2 regions of the Arthrobacter sp. 001422645 genome follow, and region 1 is predicted to be linked to the other one. Evidence: riboswitches for the same ligand, from Rfam matches in the RefSeq annotation. Region 1 holds a riboswitch; the other holds the start of a gene.

Region 1 (11,202 bases):
CGAACGGCTCTGCCTTGCCGCGGAGGTCGATGTCCAGGGCGGTACCGGGTTCGGTGAAGTCGACGTCGACGTAGGCCATCGCGACCGGGTAGCCGAGGCTCGGGCTGGGCTGGCCGGAGGTGACTTCGCCGACGACGTTGCCGTCCTTGAGGACCGGGTAGTGACCGCGGCCGGCCCGGCGTCCGAGGCCCTTGAGGCCGACGAGCTTGCGGCCCGTGGTGGATCCGGCGCCGGCTTCCTTCTTGGCGGCCAGGGCGGTCTTGCCGACGAAGTCGCCTTCCTTGGACAGCGCGACGATCGGGCCCAGCCCGGCGGCGAACGGGTCGCCTTCGAGGGAGAGTTCGTTGCCGTAGAGCGGCATCCCCGCCTCGAGGCGGAGCGAGTCGCGGGACGCCAGCCCGGCGGGCGTCAGCTCGCCGTCCTCGGCGATCGTGACGAGCGCCTGCCACAGAGCGGCGGCGTCGCCGTTGGACACGAAGATCTCGAAGCCGTCCTCGCCGGTGTAGCCGGTGCGGGCCAGCAGGAGTTCCTGGCTGGTGCCGCCGAACATCAACGGAACCTCCACCGCAGCGTAGTACTTCAGCCCGGTGACGAGCTCGTGCTGCGCGGCGGGAACCAGGCGCAGCAGGATTTCCTGGGCTTTGGGACCCTGCACGGCGATCAGCGAGATCTCGGCGGAGGCGTCCTGGACGGTGACCTGGAAGCCTTCAGCCCGCTCGGCCAGGGCCGCGGCCACGACCTTGGCGTTGCCCGCGTTGGGAACCACGAGGAACTTATCAGTGTTGTCGGCCCCCGCCGGGCGCCGGTAGGTGATGAGGTCGTCGATGATGCCGCCGTCCTCGTTGCAGATCAGCGAGTACTTGGCCTTGCCGATCGCCATCGCGGAGATCTTGCCGACCAAGGCGTAGTCCAGGAACGCCGCGGCGTCCGGGCCGGTGACCCAGACTTCGCCCATGTGGGAGAGGTCGAAGAGGCCCGCGGACTTGCGGACGGCGTGGTGTTCGGCGAGTTCGGAGCTGTACTTGAGCGGCATCTGCCAGCCGCCGAAGTCCGTGAAGGAGGCGCCGAGCTTCTTGTGCTCTTCGTAAAGGGCCGTGTAGTTCTCAGTCATCGGTGGCTGTCCTTAGCTGTCAGAGGCGGAGTCGTCGGAGTGGTCTTCGAAGGCTTCGAGTGGAGGGCACGAGCAGATCAGGTTGCGGTCGCCGGCGGCGCCATCGATCCTGCCGACCGGCGGGAAGTACTTGTCCTGCTTGAGCGTGTGGACCGGGAAAACGGCCTGTTCACGCGGGTATTTCCGGGTCCAGTCGGTGCTGATGACAGCAGCGGCGGTGTGCGGGGAGTTGCGCAGCGGGCTGTGCTCCACGGCGAAGTCGCCGTGGGCCACCTGGTCGATCTCGGCACGGATGGAGATCATCGCCGTGATGAACCGGTCGATCTCGCCGAGGTCCTCGGATTCGGTGGGCTCGACCATCAGCGTGCCGGCCACCGGGAACGCGAGGGTGGGGGCGTGGAAGCCGTAGTCGATCAAGCGCTTGGCCACGTCCTCGGCGGTGACGCCGGTCTTGGCCGTGAGCTCGCGCAGGTCCAGGATGCACTCGTGGGCCACGAGTCCGCCCTCGCCGGTGTAGAGCACCGGGAAGAAGTCGTTCAGGCGGGAGGCGATGTAGTTGGCCGCGAGCAGGGCGGACTTCGTGGCCTCGGTCAGGCCCTGGCCGCCCATGAGCTTCACGTACGCCCAGGAGATCGGCAGCACACCGGCGGAGCCGTAGCGGGAGGCGGAGATCGGCGTGCCGCTTTCGCCGTTGGCCGGATCCGCGGCGTTGCCGGGCATAAACGGTGCCAGGTGCGCCTTGGCCGCGACCGGGCCGACGCCGGGGCCGCCGCCGCCGTGCGGAATGCAGAAGGTCTTGTGCAGGTTCAGGTGCGAGACGTCGCCGCCGAACAGGCCCGGCTGGGCCAGCCCGACGAGCGCGTTGAGGTTGGCGCCGTCGATGTAGACCTGGCCGCCGGCGGCGTGGATGGCGTCGCAGACTTCACGGACGTCGGCGTCGTACACACCATGGGTGGACGGGTAGGTGATCATGATGCAGGACAGGGCGTCCCGGTGCTGCTCGATCTTGGCGGTGAGGTCCGCGTGGTCGATCGTGCCGTCCGACGCGGTGGCGACGACGACCACCTTCATGCCGGCGAGCACGGCGGAGGCCGCGTTGGTGCCGTGCGCGGAGGCCGGGATGAGGCAGATGTTGCGCTGCTCGTCACCGCGGGAGTGGTGGTAGCCGCGGATGGCCAGCAGGCCGGCGAGCTCGCCCTGGGATCCGGCGTTGGGCTGGATGGACACCTGGTCGTAGCCGGTGATCTCGGTCAGCTGCGCTTCGAGGTCCGTGATCAGTTCACGCCAGCCGGCGGTCTGGGACTCGGGGGCGAAGGGGTGGATGGAGGCGAACTCCGGCCAGGAGATGGCTTCCATCTCGGCCGTGGCGTTCAGCTTCATGGTGCAGGAGCCCAGCGGGATCATGGTGCGGTCCAGGGCGAGGTCGCGGTCGGAAAGGCGGCGGATGTAGCGCAGCAGCTGGGTCTCGGAGCGGTGGGTGTTGAAGACCGGGTGCTGGAGGTAGTCGGAGGTGCGCTCGACGGCGGCATCCAGGGCAAAGCCTTCTACTGAGTCAGCCACCGTCGCCCCGAAGGCGGCGACGACGTCGGCGACGATGGCCGCCGTCGCGGCTTCATCGGTGGAGATGCCGACGGTGTCCGCGTCGATGCCGCGCAGGTTGATGCCCTTCGCCTCGGCGGCGGCGACGATGTCCGCTGCCTTGCCGGGGACCGAGACCGTGACGGTGTCGAAGAAGGAGGTGTGCAGCACGTCCAGGCCGGCGGCCTTGAGCGAGGCCGCGATGGTCCGGGCGTGTCCGTGGGTGGTCTCGGCGATTGCCTTGAGGCCGTCCGGGCCGTGGTAAACGGCGTAGAAGGAGGAGACGATGGCCAGCAGCGCCTGCGCGGTGCAGATGTTGGACGTGGCCTTCTCGCGGCGGATGTGCTGCTCGCGGGTCTGCAGGGCCAGGCGGTAGGCCGGAACGCCGGCGTTGTCCTTGGACACGCCCACCAGGCGGCCGGGCATGGACCGCTCGAGGCCCTTCTGGACCGCCATGTACGCGGCGTGCGGGCCGCCGAAGAACAGCGGGACGCCGAAGCGCTGGGCGGAGCCGACGGCGATGTCGGCGCCCTGCTCGCCCGGGGACGTGATGAGGGTCAGGGAGAGGAGGTCCGCCGCGACGGTGACGAGGGCGCCGCGTTCCTTGGCCTCGGCGATCACGGCGGTGTGGTCGAACACGCGGCCGGAGACGCCGGGCTGCTGCAGGACGACGCCGTTGATGACGCCGTCGGGCAGTCCCTTGGAGAGGTCAGCGACCTCCACCTCGAAGCCGAGGGCCTCGGCGCGGCCCTTGACGATCGCAATGGTCTGCGGCAGGCAGTCGGCGTCGAGGACGGTCTTGCCGTCGTGCGCGGACTTATTCTTGTTGGCCCGGCGCATCATCAGCACGGCCTCGGCCACGGCGGTGGCTTCGTCCAGCAGTGAGGCGTTGGCGATCGGAAGGCCGACGAGGTCCTGGACCATGGTCTGGAAGTTCAGCAGCGCCTCGAGCCGGCCCTGGGAGATTTCCGGCTGGTACGGGGTGTAGGCCGTGTACCAGGCCGGGGCTTCGAGGATGTTCCGGCGGATGACGGCCGGAGTGACGGTGTCGTAGTAGCCCTGGCCGATCATCTGGACGGCGGTCTTGTTCATCGCGGCCAGCTGGCGCAGCTCAGCCAGGACCTCGACTTCGCTGAGCGCCGCGCCCAGCGCCAGCGGGGAGTCCTGCCGGATGTCCTTGGGAACGGCGGTGTCCACGAGGGCGTCGACGGTGTCGTAGCCGACAGCCTTCAGCATGGCGTCGACGTCGGACTGACGGCGTGCGCCGATGTGCCGGTCAACGAAGGACGTGGAGGCTGAGGTAACAGTCACAAGGAACTCCATAACTAAGGCGGCGCAGGGTACGCCACATTGATTCGGGTTCCTCCCCGCTCTGTATTGGACCTGAGAGTTTCCGCGTAGCCGTGCTCTCGCATGGCTCCGCTTGCACCGTCGGTGAGCACAGCAAGTCAAAAGACATGCCTGCTACTTTCCAGAGTTGCCTTGCCGCGGCGGTACATGGGCCTGAGAGATTCCTGGGGAGGGTTTGCTCCTACGGCGCCTGCTTGTACCTACAAGCAGAACTCTCCCGCCGCAGATCAAAGGCATATTAACTTGGCGTGACAACAGTCACAGCTCTCATTGTCCTACGCCCGGCCCGCGTCCGCAAACCAACGAACCGGGGCCGCGCGAGCGTTACGCGCCGGAGCCGCCGTCGGCCCACGACAGACGCTCCCGCACATCCGGCTGAAGTTTCCCAAACGCTCCGACGCATTCGACTGAAGTTCCCAAACTCTCCCCCGCCAGACGTGCGGGAGCGTTCCGCGTTGACCCGCCAGACGTGCGGGAGCGTCATGTGTTGACCCGCCAGACGTGCGGGAGCGTCATGTATTGAGCCGACTCAGCCGCGGAGCCGCCCCAGGGCGGTGAGGAGACTTTCGACGTCGGCGCCGACCTCCGGATCCGGCCCGCCCGGCCCGCGCGCCAGCATGGCATTGAAGTACAGCCCGTCCCCCATATAGAGGACCGGCTTGGCCATGGCGGGACCGACGTCGGCCGCCAGCAGTTCCAGCCAGGACGCCTGGACGGCGGCCATCCGCCGCAGGGTTTCCTGGTGGGCCACTTCGGCGAGCCGGGTGGCGGCGACAAAGACCCGGTCCAGCGGCGTGTCCGCCCAGACCGAGGACTTGATGAAGAACGCCGCGGCGCCTTCCGGTGCGGCTGCCATGGCAGCGAGGTCCTCGGCCAGCAGCCGGTCCAGCCGTTCCAGCAGGACCGAGATCATCGCTTCTTTGTTGGGGAAGTGGTAGAGCAGCCCGCCCTTGGAGACCCCGGCCAGCCGGGCCACGGCATCCAGGGTCGCGGCCCGCTCACCCTCTTCAATCAGCAGGGACTCGAACGCGTCAAGGACGGCTTCGCGGGCGACGGGTTTTCTGGCCATGCGTCCCATCATGCCCCGTGGCGGAAGTGTTTCTTAACGCCGGGTTTCCTAACTGTACCGTCCAGACGGTACAGTTAAGCTCATGAGCAACACTTCCATCACCCGCAACAGCACCGGCACGGTTGTCACCAACGCGGCCGGAAAAACGCCCACCGGGGCAACATCCGGCCAGGCACCGCGCGCGCCGTGGCGTGACTGGCTGGCGCTGGCGCTGCTGATGTTCCCGGTGCTGCTCGTGGCCGTCGACAACACCGCCCTGACCTTTGCCCTGCCGGCGATCGCGCGCAGCCTCGACGCCACCGGTGTGGAGCTGCTCTGGATTGTCGACGCCTATCCGCTGGTCCTCGCCGGCCTGCTCGTGGCAATGGGCAGCCTCGGCGACAGGATTGGCCGCCGCCGGCTGCTTTTCATCGGCAGTACAGGCTTCGCCGCCGTCTCGGCGGCCACCGCGTTCGCCCCGAGCGCCGAATGGCTGATTGCCGGACGCGCCGGGCTGGGCTTCTTCGGCGCCATGCTGATGCCCTCCACGCTGTCCCTGATCCGCAACATCTTCCCCGAGCCCAACCGGCGCCGGCTGGCCGTGGCCATCTGGGCCGCAGGCTTCTCCGGCGGCGCCGCCCTGGGCCCGATTTTCGGCGGCTGGCTGGTGGAGAACTTCTGGTGGGGCGCCGTCCTGCTCGTGGCCGCGCCGATCATCCTCCCGCTGCTGATCCTCGGTCCGGCCCTGATTCCGGAATCCCGCGACCCGAACCCGGGACGGGTGGACGTGCCCAGCATCATCCTGTCCCTGCTGGTGATGGTGCCGGTCGTCTACGGCATCAAGATCCTGGCCACCCACGGACCGGCCGCGGAACCGCTGGCCGCCATCTGCTTTGGCCTGCTGATGGGCTATGTCTTCATCCGGCGCCAGCGGCACCTCTTGCCGGCAGGTCCGGCAGTAGCAGCCCCGGCACAAGGCGCCGCCGGGGCACGGACCCGCCCCGCTCCCCTGCTGGATATCAGCCTTTTCGGCAACCCGGTCTTCAGCACCGCCATCATCGCCAACGTGCTGGCATTGTTCTCCTTCAACGGCTTCATCCTGTTCCTCGCCCAGCACCTGCAGCTGCTTGAGGGGCAATCGCCCTCGGAATCAGGCGTCGCCATGATCCCCGCCCTCATCGCCACTGTGGCGGCCGGGCTGCTGGTGGTGCCGCTGGTGAAGAAGGTCCGCCCCGGTTTTGTGGTGGCCGGCGGGCTGCTCCTGAGCGCAGCCGGCTACTTCGTGGTGGCCTTCGGCGATCACGGCAACGGCCCGGCGTTGCTGCTGGCGGCCCTGCTGGTGCTGTGCCTCGGCGTCGGCGCCGCGGAAACCATCTCCAACGACCTGATCCTCGGCGCCGCTCCCGCGGAGAAATCCGGTGCCGCGGCCGCGATCTCGGAGACCGGCTATGAAATCGGCTCCCTGCTTGGCACCGCCATCCTGGGCTCCATCCTGACGGCCTCCTACCAAGGCAACCTCCGGCTTCCCGCCGGCGCCGCCGAGGCTGCCCCCGCGGAGGCCTCCGCGCAGGCCGGCGAGACACTCGCAGGCGCCGTGGAGCTGGCCCAGGGACTGCCGGGACCGCTGGCCGACGCGGTGATGACGGCCGCCCGGGCCGCCTTTGACTCGGGTGTCCACATCACGGCGGCCATCGCGCTCGTCCTGATGGCGGGAGCGTCAGTCCTCGCCGCCGTCGTCCTCCGCAAGGTGCCGACGGCCCGGTAGCCCCGAGGGGTTAAACGCCAAAGCGCCCGACGCCGGTGGGAACCGGCGCCGGGCGCTGACGTTGCCGTCGGACGTTACTTGCTGTCCGCCGTGGTGACGCTGGTGTTGGCCCGCATCGTCTCGGCGTTGACCAGCCAGGCGTACTGCTCGAACTTGGCGATGAATTCGTGCAGCAGGTCCGCCGTCGTGGGGTCTTCCTCGTCCACGGCGTCGTGAACCTTGCGCATGGTACCGACGGCGGCCTCGAGGGCTGCGACGATCCGCTCGATGGCGTCCTTGGTGTTGATCAAACCGGCCGGGAACTCAGCGAGCGAGGTGGACTTGGACACCGTGGAGCTCCGGCCGTCCGGGAGGGCGTGAAGGGCGCGCATGCGCTCCGCCAGGTCATCCGCGAAAGCGCGGGCCGAGTCGATGATCTCGTCCAGCTGCAGGTGGAGGTCCCGGAAATTCGTCCCGACGATGTTCCAGTGCGCCTGCTTGCCCTGAACGTGAAGTTCGATCAGGTCCACGAGCACTGCCTGCAGGTTCGTCGTGAGCGTTGGTGTTGCTTTCATGCGTCCTCCTGAGTAGTTCCGGTACCGTCGCGCCGCGTTGCGGTTGAACCGATGCTGGTGAGTCCACTGCTGGTTCGTCCGGTACCGCCAGATCCGATGCTACCGACGCTACCCCAGTGCCGGGAGGGACCGCGACGCTCCGCCGATAATTTCTCGGTCAGCTTACTAAGTCGGCTTACTACTTGCCGGGGGGTGCGTCCGGGAACCGTTTAGACGGCCTCGTTGAGCACCGGCCCCTGCGGGAAGATGGCCCGCGTGAAGCCGCCCGTGGTGGTCTCTGCCAGCTGGGCGAGGTAGTCATTACGGCGCTTGGGGGTGATCCGGGACTGCGGCTCAAAACCCTGCCCGGGATCGTCCGAGTAGTGCGCGGTGAGGCCGTCACGCATGAGCCGGATGGCCTCGGCGCGCTGCTGGGAAACGGCGGCGTGGGTGGATCCAAGTTCCGCTGCCAGATCCTTGACGGTCCTGTCGCCGAAGTAGATCTCCTCGACGACGTAACGCATCCGCTCCGGGAGGGACTTAACCGCCGCGCGGAGGTACTGAAGCCGCTCGTCCGCGAGTACGGAATGTTCGGGGGTCAGGGTCTCCGCGGCCAGCGTGTCGACCACGGCTTCATCCAGTGGCGTCAGGGTCCGGGAGGCGTCCGCGAGGGCTGCCTCGACGACGCTCTGCTGCACACCCAGGGCTGCGGCGATCTCGTCGACGCTGGGGGTGCGTCCGAGGGCAGCGGCGAGGGTTTCCTGGACCGACATGGTTTCTTTGATCCGGCGCCGCGCCGAGCGGGTGGCCCAGTCGCTGGCGCGCATCTCGTCCGCGAACGCGCCCAGGATCCGCCGGCGCGCGAAGGCACCGAACGGCACGCCGAGGTCCGGGTCGAAGGAGTCCGCCGAGGTGATCAGGGCAATGGCGCCCGCAGACGCCAGGTCATCGCGGGAAAGGTGTGACGCCTTTGAGCACAAGTCTGAGACGAGGTAGCCCACCAGCGGAAGATGCTGTGTGACCATCTCGTTGCGTTCCACGCGATTCAATAGAGTGTCCCCCCATGAGACAGGATCCGGCAGCCTTAAACGAGCGGGAGCCGCACCCGAAATGGGCCCCGTGCTCCCCCCATGGAAGTCGGTGTTAAAAACCCGGGCGCAGCACCCAAGTCGAAACCTATCACCTGATCCGCGCTCTGCGTGTAACCTCAGGGAAAAGCTTGGCTGAAAATGCGGTAAGGCTTCTCGGCCGGGGCGGCAAGGGGAATGGGGCCCATGGGTGCAGGTGATCTTTCGGCAGCTCTCTGGCAGGAGCGCCGTCAGTTGGAATTGCTCTTATTCAGACTGGAGACGCAGCGGCTCCATGTCCTGGCCGGCAACGTCCAGTGGTTGAGCTTCACGGCCTCCGAAGTGGAGAGCGTCCTTGATCGCCTGCGCTTTGAGGCTTTGGCCCGGGGTGTCGAGTCGGCCGCGGTGGCGGCCGAGTGGGGTTTGCCCGCCCAGGCAACCCTGAACGAGCTCGCCGCGGGGGCACCGCCTGGCGCCTGGGCCGAGGTCCTGCAGGATCATCTGGACGGCCTGCGCGCGTTGCTCCGGCAGCTCAACGATGCCGCTCTCGCCAACGAGGACACGCTGCGCAACCTGAGCCGGCCGGTCGCGTCCGGCGCGGCCGCCGGAACGCGCAACGGCGACGCCGCTGCCACCCTGCCCGCGGACACTGCGGGGACTCTTGACCAGCTGACGACGGCGGGAAACATTGAGCGCGCCCTAGCGCTGGTCCGCCGGACGGCCCAGCCCCTTCTGGAGCAGTTTCTGGGCGGCAACCGCGGCTGACTGCGACTGTCTGTGCGTGACGCGTCTGCGTGTGCCCGTTCGGGGGTTAAGCGCCGGCGCTTAGTCCGCGGAGCGGGCCGGCTTCGGGGCCGGGGCCGGGGGCAGGAGCCCGCGCAGCGCGTCCTCCGCGTCCTGCCCGGCCTCTGCTCCGGCTTCAGCCGCCGCCAGGTTCGCCGCGGCAATCGCCTCGATGACCTCGCGGCGCTGGATCGGAACCCCGCGGGGGGCCTCAATGCCTATCCGAACACCGTCGCCGCGGCCTTCCAGAACCGTGATGACGATCCCGTCGCCGATCATGATCTGTTCGCCCGGCTTGCGTGTAAGTACCAGCATCCTCTCAATCTACCCTTCGCTGCGCGGAGCCGGTGACGAATCCTGCCGCTCGCAGTTGGTTCGTGCCTCGCATCTTAGATCCTGACCGAGCGGGCCTGGCCGGAGTCGATCCAGCCCACCGGCAGTCCCAGCGTGTTGACGGTTTCCGGGGTGGCGGTGTCGGCCGCCCCCACGACTGCGACGGCGGCGATGTCCAGTTGCGCGGCGAGCACACCCACCCAGCGCGCGGAGTCCTCCTGCTTGCGCCCGGCGTCGACCACCACCCACAGCTGGTCGGCGGACAGCGCGGCGACGGACTGGAGCCTCGCGAGGGCGTCGCGGGCCTTCCCCAGGCCGAAGGCCACGAGGACGGTCTGGTCCGTCATGACGGCGTGGGCGCGGGCCGCCGTCGCGGCCTGGCGTCCGTCCACGTGCAGATGGCCGTAGGCGGACAACTTCCCGGCTGTGCGCACGTCGGCGCCGCCGACTGCGGTGGACATGGCCAGGGCGGTGTCCAGGGCGTCGTCATCCAGCCCGATGAGCACCACCAGATCGCCGGTACCGCTCAGCGGCACAGGCACGGACTCCCGCAACCGGACCGCCGGAGCCACCGGTGCAGCAGGAGCCTCCGGCGTGGCCGGTGCAACGGCCGGCGCCGCTGCCGCCGTCGCCGACGGCGACGGCGACGGCGACGGCGACGGCGACGGTGCAGCGCCAGCGGCCGCGGCAGATGCAGAGGCGCCGGCCTTCGCTTCCGCGGCAGGGGTGCCGGCCGGGCCACGCAGCCCGTCGCCGAGCTGCTGGAGCAGTTCGGCGAAGTCCGGGGACTCCGTGGAAAGTCCGGAGTTACCGGGCCGGTGCAGGCTCAATTCGGTGGCGTCGGCTTCCTCCAGCAGGGCCGCGATCGCGGCGCCCTGCAATTCGTGGGTGGGCGCCGGCCCCGCGGGCGGATCGCCGGGACGGTCGGTCCCGGCCAGGATGTCGGGTTCGGGAACCACCTCACCGGTGACCACCTCATGTCCCGTGACCACCTCGATGATCGCCTCGTAGCGGTCGCCTGCGAAAAGTCCCGCGATCCCGGGGCTGATGACGCGCTCCGCGGAGACGATGCGGGCGGCGGGGCCGTGCTGCTGTTCCGCCTTGCGGCGGATCTCCTCTAGCGAGGCGCCTTTAAGCCGAAAGCGGTTCTGCATGGCGAACGACTCCTACTGTTTCGATCCGGACGTTGGCTGAAGTGACTTCGCGGTAGGACAGTACCGGCACCGAGCCGGGCTGCGCTCCCACGAGTCTGCGGATTGCGGGGCGGAGCGCCGGCGCGCAGACCAGCACGGCCGGGCGGTTGGCCGCGGCCGCGGAGTCGACGGCGGAACGCACCGAGCGGAGCACAGTGTCCAGCCGGTCCTGGCCCATCACGATCTGGCTGCCGCCCTCGGCGGGGCGCATGTCCTCGAGCATGTGCTGCTCCAGGACCGGGTCGATCATGATCACGTTCAGCACCGCGCCGTCCATGAATTTGGCCGTCAGCGCCGGGCCCAGGGCCTGCCGCGCGGATTCGACCAGTGATTCCGGGTCGGTGGAGACCTTGGCGCGGAGCGTAAGCGCCTCGTAGATCCTGGCGAGGTCGTTGATGGGCACCTGCTCGTCCAGCAGGCCCTGGAGCACGCGCTGCAGCT
Region 2 (11,202 bases), on a different contig from region 1:
CAAGGCCGGGCTGCGCCCCGCGGTCCCGCTCGAGGAAGTGGAGTCCGTCTCCAGCATCGTCAAGCGGTTCTCCACCGGGGCGATGAGCTACGGCTCCATCTCCCAGGAGGCGCACGAGACCCTGGCGATCGCCATGAACCGGCTGGGCGGCAAGTCCAACACCGGTGAAGGCGGCGAGGACGTGGACCGGCTGCTCGATCCCGAGCGCCGCTCCGCGGTCAAGCAGATCGCGTCCGGCCGTTTCGGCGTGACCAGCCTGTACCTGACCAACGCCGACGACATCCAGATCAAGATGGCGCAGGGTGCCAAGCCCGGCGAGGGCGGCCAGCTGATGGCGCAGAAGGTCTACCCCTGGGTGGCCCGGACACGGCACTCGACGCCCGGCGTCGGACTCATCTCCCCGCCGCCGCACCACGATATCTACTCGATCGAGGACCTCGCCCAGCTGATCTATGACGCCAAGCGCGCCAACCCGTCGGCCCGCGTGCACGTCAAGCTCGTCTCCGAGGTCGGGATCGGCACCGTGGCGGCCGGCGTCACGAAGGCCAAGGCCGACGTCGTCCTCGTTTCGGGGCACGACGGCGGTACCGGCGCCTCGCCGCTGAACTCGCTCAAACACGCCGGTGTGCCGTGGGAGCTGGGCCTCGCCGAGACGCAGCAGACGCTCATGCTCAACGGCCTGCGCGACCGCGTGGTGGTGCAGGTGGACGGCCAGCTGAAGACCGGCCGCGACGTCGTGATCGCCGCGCTGCTGGGCGGCGAGGAGTTCGGCTTCGCCACCGCACCGCTGGTGGTCTCCGGGTGCATCATGATGCGCGTCTGCCACCTGGACACGTGCCCGGTGGGCGTCGCGACACAGAACCCCGAGCTGCGCTCCCGGTTCAACGGCAAGCCGGAATTCGTGGTCAACTTCTTCGAATTCCTCGCCGAGGAAGTCCGCGAAATCCTGGCCGAGCTGGGCTTCCGGAGCATCGAGGAAGCGATCGGCCACGCCGAAATGCTCGACACCCGCGAGGCGATCAACCACTGGAAGGCCGAAGGGCTGGACCTGGACCCGATCCTGCACGGGCTCGAGTTCGACGACGACGCCCCGCTGCGCAACCTCACCGGCCAGAACCACGAGCTGGACAAGCACTTCGACCAGCGCCTCATGGTGATGGCCGCGGAAGCCCTGAGCGACCGCACACCGGTCAAGATCGCCGTCGACGTCATCAACACGGACCGCTCCGTCGGCACCATGCTGGGCCATGTGGTCACCAAGACCTTCAGCACCGACGTGCTGGCGACGGACACCATCGACATCACGCTGACCGGCACCGCCGGCCAGTCGCTCGGTGCGTTCCTGCCGGCCGGCATCACGCTGCGGATGTTCGGAGACTCCAACGACTACGTCGGCAAGGGTCTCTCCGGCGGCCGCATCATCGTGCGGCCGGACCGCACCAACGTCTTCCCGGCCGAACGCAACGTCATCGCCGGAAACGTGATCGGCTACGGCGCCACCAGCGGCGAGATGTTCCTGCGCGGCCAGGTCGGCGAACGCTTCCTGGTCCGCAACTCCGGAGCGACGGCGGTGGTCGAAGGAATCGGCGACCACGGCTGCGAGTACATGACCGGCGGACAGACCCTCATCATCGGGCGCACCGGCCGTAACTTCGGTGCCGGCATGTCCGGCGGCACAGCCTACGTGCTGGACCTGCAGACCGAACGGGTCAACAAGCAGGCCCTCGAAACCGGTGAGCTGCAGCTGCGCGAACTCGACGCCGAGGACCGTGACATTGTCCATGGACTGCTGGTGAAGCACTCCGAGGAGACCGAATCGCTGCTTGCGGCACGGCTGCTGGAGAACTTCGACGACACCGCAGCCCGCATCACCAAGGTGCTGCCGCGCGACTACGCGGCCGTCCTGCAAACCCGTCTTGACGCCATCGAAGAGGGCCTTGACCCCGACGGCGAAGAAGTTTGGTCTCGAATCCTGGAGGTGACCGGTGGCTGATCCACGCGGATTTCTGAAAGTACGTCAGCGCGAAACCCAGCCCCGCCGTCCCGTTCCGGTCCGCATCATGGACTGGAAGGAAGTCTATGAGGCCCAGGAGAAGGGCGTCCTCAAGTCCCAGGCCGGCCGCTGCATGGACTGCGGTGTGCCGTTCTGCCACCAGGGCTGCCCGCTGGGCAACCTCATTCCGGAATGGAATGACCTCGTCTGGCGGGACAAGGGCGAGGAAGCGATGGAACGGCTGCACGCCACCAACAACTTCCCCGAATTCACCGGGCGCCTCTGCCCGGCGCCCTGCGAGGCGTCGTGTGTGCTGGGCATCAACCAGCCCGCCGTGACCATCAAACAGGTCGAGGTCTCGATCGTGGACCAGGCCTTCGAAAACGGCTGGGTCAACCCGCTGCCGCCGGCACGCCTCACCGGCAAGACGGTCGCCGTCGTCGGCTCCGGCCCGGCCGGACTCGCCGTCGCGCAGCAGCTGACCCGGGTGGGGCACACCGTCGCCGTCTACGAGCGCGACGACAAGATCGGCGGGCTCCTGCGCTACGGCATCCCCGATTTCAAGATGGAAAAGGAACAGGTGGACCGCCGCCTGGAGCAGATGAAGGCCGAGGGCACCCGCTTCCGGACCGGCGTCGCCGTCGGCACGGACGTGACCTGGGAGCAGCTGCGCCGCCGGTACGACGCCGTGGTGGTTGCCACCGGCGCCACCGTCCCGCGTGACCTGCCGATCCCTGGCCGCGAGCTCGAAGGTGTGCACTTCGCGATGGACTACCTCGTCCCGGCCAACCGGGTGGTGGCGGGGGAGACGGTGGAGAAGCAGATCAACGCTGCCGGAAAGCACGTTGTCATCCTCGGCGGCGGCGACACCGGCGCGGACTGCCTCGGCACCGCTCACCGCCACCAGGCCGCCTCGGTCACCACCCTGGCGATCGGCAAACAGCCGCCCGCGGAGCGTGCCGGCCACCAGCCGTGGCCGACGTTCCCCACCCTGTTCGAAGTTGCCAGCGCCCACGAGGAAGGAGGCGAACGCACCTACCTCGCCTCCACCGTGGAGTTCGTCGGCGAGAACGGCAAACTGACCGGCGTGAAGGTGGCCGAAACCGAATTCGTCGACGGCAAACGCCTCCCGAAGGCCGGCACCGAGCGGATCATCCCCGCCGACCTGGTGTTCCTGTCCCTGGGCTTCACCGGCCCGGAGCGGGCGGGGATCACCGAGCAGGTCAGCGCCGAATTCGACGGCCGCGGCAACGTGGCCCGGGACGGCTACTACATGACCAACACGGAAGGCATCTTCGTCGCCGGAGACGCCGGCCGCGGCCAGTCGCTCATCGTCTGGGCCATCGCCGAGGGACGCGCCTGCGCCGCCGCGGTGGACAAGTTCCTGATGGGCAGCACCATCCTCCCGGCTCCCGTGGCGCCGACCGACCGGGCCATGGCCGTTCTCTAGGCGCGTCCCTCCGGCCCGGCGCTGTTACATTCCGCCAATAACTTCATCAATGCAATCGACTACTAGGGTAGGTATATGAGACGCGCTAAAATCGTAGCCACGTTCGGACCGGCAATCGCAAGCTTCGAGAACACTCTCGCGGTGCTGGAAGCCGGCGTCGACGTGGCACGCATGAACATGAGCCACGGCGACTACTCCGTGCACGACACCACCTACGAGAACGTCCGCAAGGCAGCCGGTCAGCTCGGCAAGGCCGTCGCCGTGATGGCCGACCTCCAGGGCCCCAAGATCCGCCTCGGCCGGTTCGTGGACGGACCGCACCTCCTCGCCGTCGGCGACACCTTCACCATCACCACCGAGGACGTCCCGGGCACCAAGGACATCTGCTCCACGACGCTCAAGAGCCTCACCGAAGACGTCAACCCGGGCGATGCTCTCCTGATTGACGACGGCAAGGTGGCGCTGAGGGCCATCGACGTCGACGACGTCAAGGTGGTCGCGCAGGTGATCGTGGGCGGCTACGTGTCGAACAACAAGGGCATCAACCTGCCCGGTGTTGCCGTCAACGTTCCGGCGCTGAGCGAAAAGGACGAGGACGACCTCCGCTGGGCCATGCGCCGCGGCGTGGACATGGTGGCCCTCTCCTTCGTCCGGGATGCCTCGGACATCAAGCGCGTCCACGAGATTATGGACGAAGAAGGCCGCCGCGTGCCGGTGATCGCCAAGATCGAGAAGCCGCAGGCCGTGGAGCAGCTCCCCGAGATCATCGATGCCTTCGACGCCATCATGGTGGCCCGTGGCGACCTCGGCGTGGAACTTCCCCTCGAGGAAGTCCCGATCGTCCAGAAGCGCGCCGTTGAACTGGCCCGCCGCTGGGCGAAGCCGGTCATCGTGGCCACGCAGGTGCTGGAATCCATGATCGACAACCCGCGCCCCACCCGCGCCGAGGCCTCCGACTGTGCCAACGCCGTGCTCGACGGCGCCGACGCAGTGATGCTCTCGGGCGAGACCAGCGTGGGCAAGTTCCCGATCGAGACCGTCAAGACCATGGCCCGGATTATCGAGTCCACCGAGGTCCACGGCCTGGAACGCGTCCCTCCGCTGGGCACCAAGCCCAAGACCCGCGGCGGCGCCATCACCCGTGCCGCCGTCGAAATCGCCGACCAGCTGGATGCGAAGTACATCTGTACCTTCACCCAGTCCGGTGACTCCGCCCGGCGCCTCTCGCGGCTGCGCCCGGTCCGGCCCGTGTTCGCCTTCACCCCGGTGGAGCACGTCTGGAACCAGCTCGCGCTGACCTGGGGCATCCAGCCGGTTCTGGTTCCCATGGTGGGCCACACCGACGAGATGACCGCCCAGGTGGACCGCAGCCTGCTGAGCCTGGACCTGGCCGAGGACGGCGATATGGTGGTCATCGCGGCCGGCTCGCCTCCCGGAAAGGCCGGTTCCACGAACATGCTGAAGGTCCACAAGGTGGGCGACCTGGCCGACGCGGGCAGCACGGGCGACTCCGAGGTCGCCAAGGATAAGCTCGGCCCCTGGCCGGAAAAGAAGAAGCGGAACACCAAGATCTAGTTCCGCAGCTCAGACGAAAGGGAGGGTCCCCGCCACGCGGTTTACGCGGCGGGGACCCTCTCCTTTTTTGTGTTGCTTGGTCGCTTACAGCTGGGGCCCAGTGCCCGCCACTGCCCCTTAACCGGTGAGGCTGGCAAGGGCTTTCCGCAGCCGGGTGTCCGCATCATTGGCGACGTCCTGGACAGCAGCGCTGTTGCTGAGCTGGACCATCGTCTGAGGATCAATGGCACTGATGGTCGTCACGACGTCGCTCGTTCCTCGGCGGACCACAACGTTGCAGGGCAACAGGGCGCCGATTTCGGGATCGGCAGCGAGGGCGCGGCTGGCCAGCGCCGGGTTGCAGGCACCGAGGATGACGTAGTCGCCGACAGCGGCAGCCGCGTCAGCGCCGAGCTTGGCCTCGAAGGTAGCGCGAACGTTGATTTCGGACAGAATGCCGAAGCCTTGATCGGCCAGGGCGTCGCGGGTCCGCTGCACTGCCTCCTGCCAGTCAAGGGGAAGAGTCACGGTGTGGGTGTAGCTCATGCGGAGCTCCTTTCGATACCCCATTGTATACCCCCGGGGGTGTTTGACGACCCTGGGTGGTATCTGCAATGCTCGAAGGGTCCCCGGGTGATCCTGCGTGAATAGGCATGAGCGGCCCGGTGGTTCCCCCTTCGACCTGAAAGTGCCATGACTAACGCAACGAGACGATTTCCGGCAGCCTTGTATTCCCAGGGATCAGATCCGGACGCCCGGTTCAGCCTCGCCAATGAACGCACATACCTAGCCTGGATACGGACCTCCCTGGCGCTGATTGCCAGCGGCGTTGCTTTGGAGGCGCTGGGGCTGAACCTGCAGGACGGGCTGCGCCTTTCGGCGTCCGTAGTCCTCATCGTCGCCGGAATTGCCGCGCCCGTGCAGGCGTGGTTCGGGTGGATGCAGATCGAGCGTGCACTGCGCCTCGACAGGCCGCTGCCGGCCGCCCGCTTGGCGTCCCCGATTGGGGCTGCCGTTTCCGTGGCTGGGATCCTGGTGGTCTTCGCGGTTGTCCTCGCCTGATGACCGGCGGTCCTGAGAACGCACCCGGCCGGAGTCACCGGCCGTTCGACGCGGGCCTGCAGCCGGAACGGACCGCTCTAGCCTGGCGCCGGACGGCGCTGGCGGTCGCCGTCGGATCCCTCGCGGCGCTCCGCATCCTGCCGGAGCTCCTGGGTTTGTGGGCACTCGCTCCGGCCGCGCTGGGCGCTGCCGTGTCACTCGTGGCGCTCATTGTCACGCAGCGGCGGTACCGCAGGATTCACACAATCCTCACCACGTCCGACAGCGACAGGGTCGCCCTCAGCGGGGGAGCGGTGCCTGCCGTAATGGCCGTGGCCACAGTGGCCGGCGGAATTATGGCGCTGGCTGCCGCAGTGCAACTTGGCCAGCGGATACCGCATTAGCGCTTAAATTGCCGGGTCCGGGAGGCCGCGGGTGAGCGGCTTCCCGGACCCGGGGGAGAAGCGTCTTAGTTGACCTGGTTGATGATGGTCTCGGCAACCTCGCGCATGCTGAGGCGGCGGTCCATGGAGGTCTTCTGGATCCAGCGGAATGCCTCCGGCTCCGTCAGGCCCATCTTGGTGGTGAGGAGGCTCTTGGCGCGTTCCACGAGCTTGCGGGTGGCGAACTGCTCCTGGAGGTCGGTCACTTCACTTTCGAGGGCCTTGATTTCCTCGTGGCGGGACAGCGCGATTTCCAGCGCCGGAATCAGGTCGGCAGGCGTGAACGGCTTGACCACATAGGCCATGGCACCGGCGTCGCGGGCGCGCTCGACGAGTTCCTTCTGGCTGAAGGCGGTCAGCAGGACCACCGGGGCGATCCGGGCCTTGACGATCTTCTCGGCAGCGGAAATGCCGTCCATAACGGGCATCTTGACGTCCATCAGGACCAGGTCCGGCTTCAGTTCTTCGGCGAGCTGAACGGCTTTTTCGCCGTTGTCCGCTTCGCCGACGACGTCGTAGCCCTCGCCCCGCAGGATCTCGATGATGTCGAGCCGGATGAGGGTCTCGTCCTCGGCGACAACCACGCGGCGCGCCGGCGTGGTCGTGGGGTTTGACTCCGTCTGTTCTGACACGGGAACTCCTTGGAAAGGTACGGCGGGAACTAAACCATCTTAGGTTCCGCCCGCTGGTGTACTTGGACCGGACTGGTTCGATGCGGCGTCACTGGCGCGATTCTGGAATTCAGCCTATCTGCATGTAGAGTAATTTCGCGCACCGGAAGCGATCGCGTTGCTCACAGCACTGTGGTTGAGTGATTGTTACACCGGTGTAGTCCGCGCCCGAGTGGCGGAATTGGCAGACGCGCCGCACTCAAAATGCGGTATCGAAAGGTGTGTGGGTTCGAGTCCCACCTCGGGCACGTGTTTTCCCTGTTCAGGGGCTTGTGGTCCTCTGAATGTGTACAAATCTCCTTTTGTGGGCCCCTACGGGCCCATTTTTGTTAGTGGCGGCTGGTCTGGCGGCTCCTTCTCTTGGCTTAGACAGCGGTGTTGCTGCTCACTCCTTCATGGCCGGGAGCGCTCGGAACTGCATGACCTGCTGAGAGGTGCGATCAGACCCTGAAGGTCGTCCCTGTGGACAGCCGGAACTCCTGGGAAACTTGGAACTGTCGCGATTCTCCAAACCGAGCGGGACAGTTTTGCGGGCGGGATATGCGCGAATCCGGGTTTTCAGTATCTGTATCGGAATTCTCGCAGCGGGGAGTGCCCGGAAGGTGTTGCGGTGGGGGACCGGCTTACGGGCGGTGGGTCCAGGGTCCGTCGCTGTGCGTGAGGGCTTGGCAACTACATGGGATTTGTGAATGAGTCGCAATCAGCACAACGTGGAAGTTTTCCGAGACGAGATAATCGCCGCAGCCGCAGAGCTACGTGCTGTGGCCCGCGCAGAACAGGACAAGCAGCGAATAGAAGTTGCCGACTGGCTCGACGAACAGTTCATCGGTATCTCAGACCCGCGCGATCTGCATGAAGCAACGCGGAATGCTCTTACCTTGTACCAAGGCGGCATGGGGTCGTTCCAGGATGTCGGTAACGGGGCCTCGTCGCACGCGGTCAGTCGGCTGCGTAGTGCGCTGGTGAGTGGGCTCGATGCTGGCGTTCGCGACTCGTGAACGTGCTCGTGGCGGCTCAGTAGCGTCCGGTGAAGGGATCCTCGAACGGGTCACTCCGGTGGTCCCTTTGCGCCCGGGGCGCCCGGCTCTGCCGTGCGGTCAAGGAACCTGCCAGCCCGCTGGAAGTCCCGGACAACGTGCATCAGCCCAATCACCAAGATAGCCACGCCAGCCGCCATGAGCCAGGAGAGGAACCCGGCTCCGCGTATGACCTGGGGAATGAATATGAGCGGCAGCACGGGCAGCAAGATGAGCTGTGTGGCGAGATTTTTTCGCAGTTGCACGGCCGCGGCCCGCGAGACGACAATGTGATCCGGGTCAACGGGTGTCTTCCCGAGAATCTGGCGCCGGATGTCTTTACGCTCTTCGTCGTCCAGCGAGAGCAGCACGTCGATCCTGCCCATCTCCGCTGCGGGCGCGATCTTGTTGGCGTTGGGCACCGCCGAATGAATCCACGGGCTGAAGGCCCATGGCGGTGAATGCCAGGGCGCCCGGTGGATCCACGAGGTGCTTCCAGCGGCTGGCGAGGGTGCGGGAGGCGATGCCATTTCTCTGACGTGGCCAGCAATTCCCTAGTGGCGGTTCACCGCAGCTCGGCAAAAGACACATTCGGAGTCGGTTCTTGCGTCCCTGTCCGAGCAGAGGCTAAAGTGTGAGGCGTGTCACCAACCAAGTGACATGTGCTTATGATCTGCGGCGGGAGAGTCCTGCCGGTACGTTCTGCAGGCGCCGTAGGAGCAAATCCTCCCCAGGAATCTCTCAGGCCCACGTACCGCCGCGGCAAGGCAACTCTGGAAAGCAGTCCGGATATTCGGACTCACCGACGGTGCAAGGGTCACCCTGCTAACAGCAGGGGGCGCGGAAACTCTCAGGTCCAATACAGAGCGGGGAGGAACCCAAATCAATGTGGCGCACCCAATGCGCCACCTGAATTATGGAGTTCCTTCATGACCATCCAGTCGTCCCCTTTAACCTTTGCCGATCGGCATATTGGTGCGCGGCGCCAGGCCGATATTGACGCCATGCTCAAGGCCGTGGGCTATGACAGCGTTGACGGCCTCGTGGACGTCGCCGTCCCTGATTCCATCCGTCAGGCCAAGCCGCTGGCCCTCAAGGACGCCCTCAGCGAGGTCGAGGTCCTTGCCGAGCTCCGCCGGCTGGCCGCGAAGAACAAGACCGCGGTCCAGATGATTGGGCAGGGCTACTACGACACCGTCACCCCGGCCGTGATCCGCCGCAATATCCTCGAAGCCCCCGCCTGGTACACGGCGTACACCCCGTACCAGCCGGAGATCTCCCAGGGCCGGCTCGAGGCGCTGCTGAACTTCCAGACCATGGTCCAGGACCTCGTCGGCCTGCCGATCGCCAACGCGTCGCTTCTGGACGAAGCCACCGCCGTCGCCGAGGCCGTGCTGATGATGCGCCGCGCCAACAAAAACAAGACGGCCCACGACGGCAAGACCGTCCTCGACGCCGACTGCCTGCCGCAGACCGTCGCGATCGTCAAGGGCCGCGCCGAAGCCCTTGGCTTCGAGGTGGAGGTCGCTGACCTCTCCAAGGGACTGCCTGAGGGCGTCATCAACGGCGTGGTCCTGCAGCAGCCCGGCGTCTCTGGCCGCGTGTTCGACCACACCGCCGTGATTGCCGAGGCCAAGGAACGCGGCGCCCTCGTCACCGTCGCCGCTGACCTGCTCGCGCTGACCCTCATCACCCCGCCCGGCGAGCAGGGCGCCGACATCGCCGTCGGCTCCACCCAGCGTTTCGGCGTCCCGTTGTTCTTCGGCGGCCCGCATGCCGCTTACATGGCGGTCCAGAAGGGCCTCGAGCGGTCCATGCCCGGCCGCCTGGTCGGTGTCTCCAAGGACATCGCCGGAGTCCCGGCGTATCGCCTGGCCCTGCAGACCCGCGAGCAGCACATCCGCCGCGAGAAGGCCACGTCCAACATCTGCACCGCGCAGGCGCTGCTGGCGATCGTGTCCTCCTTCTACGCCGTTTACCACGGCCCGGACGGTCTGAAGGCCATTGCCGAGCGCGTCCACAACAACGCCCGCAGCCTGGCCACCACGCTGAAGATCGCAGGCCGCGAACTGGTCACCGAGACGTTCTTCGACACCGTCACGGTCCGCGTCCCCGGCAAGGCTGGCAAGGTCATCGCTGCCGCAGAGGCACGTGGGATCAACCTGCGCCGGATCGACGCGGATACCATCGGCGTCTCCGCTGATGAAACCACGACGACGGAGGTCCTCTCCGCCATTGCCGTCGCCTTCGGTGCCGGTCCGGTCGCTGAAGCGAAGGGCTTTGAACTGCCCGAACCGGTGCTTCGCACCTCCGAGTACCTGCAGCACCCAGTGTTCAACACGCACCGTTCGGAGACCCAGCTGTTGCGCTATATCCGCAGGCTGAGCGACCGGGACCTCGCGCTGGACCGCACCATGATCCCTCTGGGTTCGTGCACCATGAAGCTGAATGCCACAGCGGAGATGGAAGCGATCTCCTGGCCGGAGTTCGCCTCCATTCACCCGTTCGCCCCGGAATCCCAGACCGTCGGGTGGCGCGAACTGATCAACGGGCTGGAAGCTGACCTTGCCGAGATCACCGGCTATGACCAGGTCTCCCTGCAGCCGAATGCCGGTTCCCAGGGCGAGCTCGCGGGCCTGTTGGCCATCCGCGGCTACCACCGCTCCCGCGGTGATGCCCAGCGCAACGTCTGCCTGATTCCGGCCTCCGCGCACGGCACCAACGCCGCGTCCGCTGTCCTGGCCGGGATGAAGGTTGTTGTGGTGGCCACCGCTCCGGACGGCACCATCGACCACGCTGACCTGAACGCCAAGATCGAGCTGCACAAAGACGGTCTGTCGGCGATCATGATCACCTACCCGTCTACCCACGGTGTGTACGACGCTGACGTTACAGAAATCTGCGAGGCAGTGCACGCTGCCGGCGGCCAGGTGTACGTGGACGGCGCCAACCTCAACGCCCTCGTGGGCCTGGCGCAGCCGGGTAAGTTCGGCGGCGACGTCTCGCACCTGAACCTGCACAAGACCTTCTGCAT

Evidence for each region. Region 1 has a riboswitch for glycine ahead of gcvP (aminomethyl-transferring glycine dehydrogenase). Riboswitches for the same ligand answer to the same signal wherever they lie in the genome.
Region 2: it holds a riboswitch for glycine, as region 1 does, so the genes downstream of both, gcvP (aminomethyl-transferring glycine dehydrogenase) here and gcvP (aminomethyl-transferring glycine dehydrogenase) in region 1, are expected to answer to the same signal.

What each region holds. Positions count from the first base shown of each region.
Region 1 is NZ_JCBANT010000020.1:48,428-59,629, reverse strand. Features, by position in the region: gene gcvT (glycine cleavage system aminomethyltransferase GcvT) at 1-1,111, opposite strand, end outside; gene gcvP (aminomethyl-transferring glycine dehydrogenase) at 1,124-4,012, opposite strand; glycine riboswitch at 4,052-4,169, opposite strand; glycine riboswitch at 4,171-4,269, opposite strand; gene AC6EUH_RS17020 (TetR/AcrR family transcriptional regulator) at 4,569-5,108, opposite strand; gene AC6EUH_RS17015 (MFS transporter) at 5,326-6,852, shown strand; gene AC6EUH_RS17010 (Dps family protein) at 6,927-7,406, opposite strand; gene AC6EUH_RS17005 (sigma-70 family RNA polymerase sigma factor) at 7,616-8,434, opposite strand; gene flgN (flagellar export chaperone FlgN) at 8,651-9,217, shown strand; gene AC6EUH_RS16995 (carbon storage regulator) at 9,278-9,550, opposite strand; gene AC6EUH_RS16990 (hypothetical protein) at 9,625-10,722, opposite strand; gene AC6EUH_RS16985 (flagellar biosynthesis protein FlhA) at 10,700-11,202, opposite strand, start outside.
Region 2 is NZ_JCBANT010000025.1:22,954-34,155, forward strand. Features, by position in the region: gene gltB (glutamate synthase large subunit) at 1-1,993, shown strand, start outside; gene AC6EUH_RS18050 (glutamate synthase subunit beta) at 1,986-3,443, shown strand; gene pyk (pyruvate kinase) at 3,519-5,018, shown strand; gene AC6EUH_RS18060 (DUF302 domain-containing protein) at 5,136-5,543, opposite strand; gene AC6EUH_RS18065 (YidH family protein) at 5,691-6,059, shown strand; gene AC6EUH_RS18070 (DUF202 domain-containing protein) at 6,059-6,442, shown strand; gene AC6EUH_RS18075 (ANTAR domain-containing response regulator) at 6,508-7,113, opposite strand; tRNA gene AC6EUH_RS18080 (tRNA-Leu) at 7,319-7,400, shown strand; gene AC6EUH_RS18085 (hypothetical protein) at 7,842-8,150, shown strand; gene AC6EUH_RS18090 (hypothetical protein) at 8,201-8,590, opposite strand; glycine riboswitch at 8,838-8,935, shown strand; glycine riboswitch at 8,937-9,043, shown strand; gene gcvP (aminomethyl-transferring glycine dehydrogenase) at 9,098-11,202, shown strand, end outside.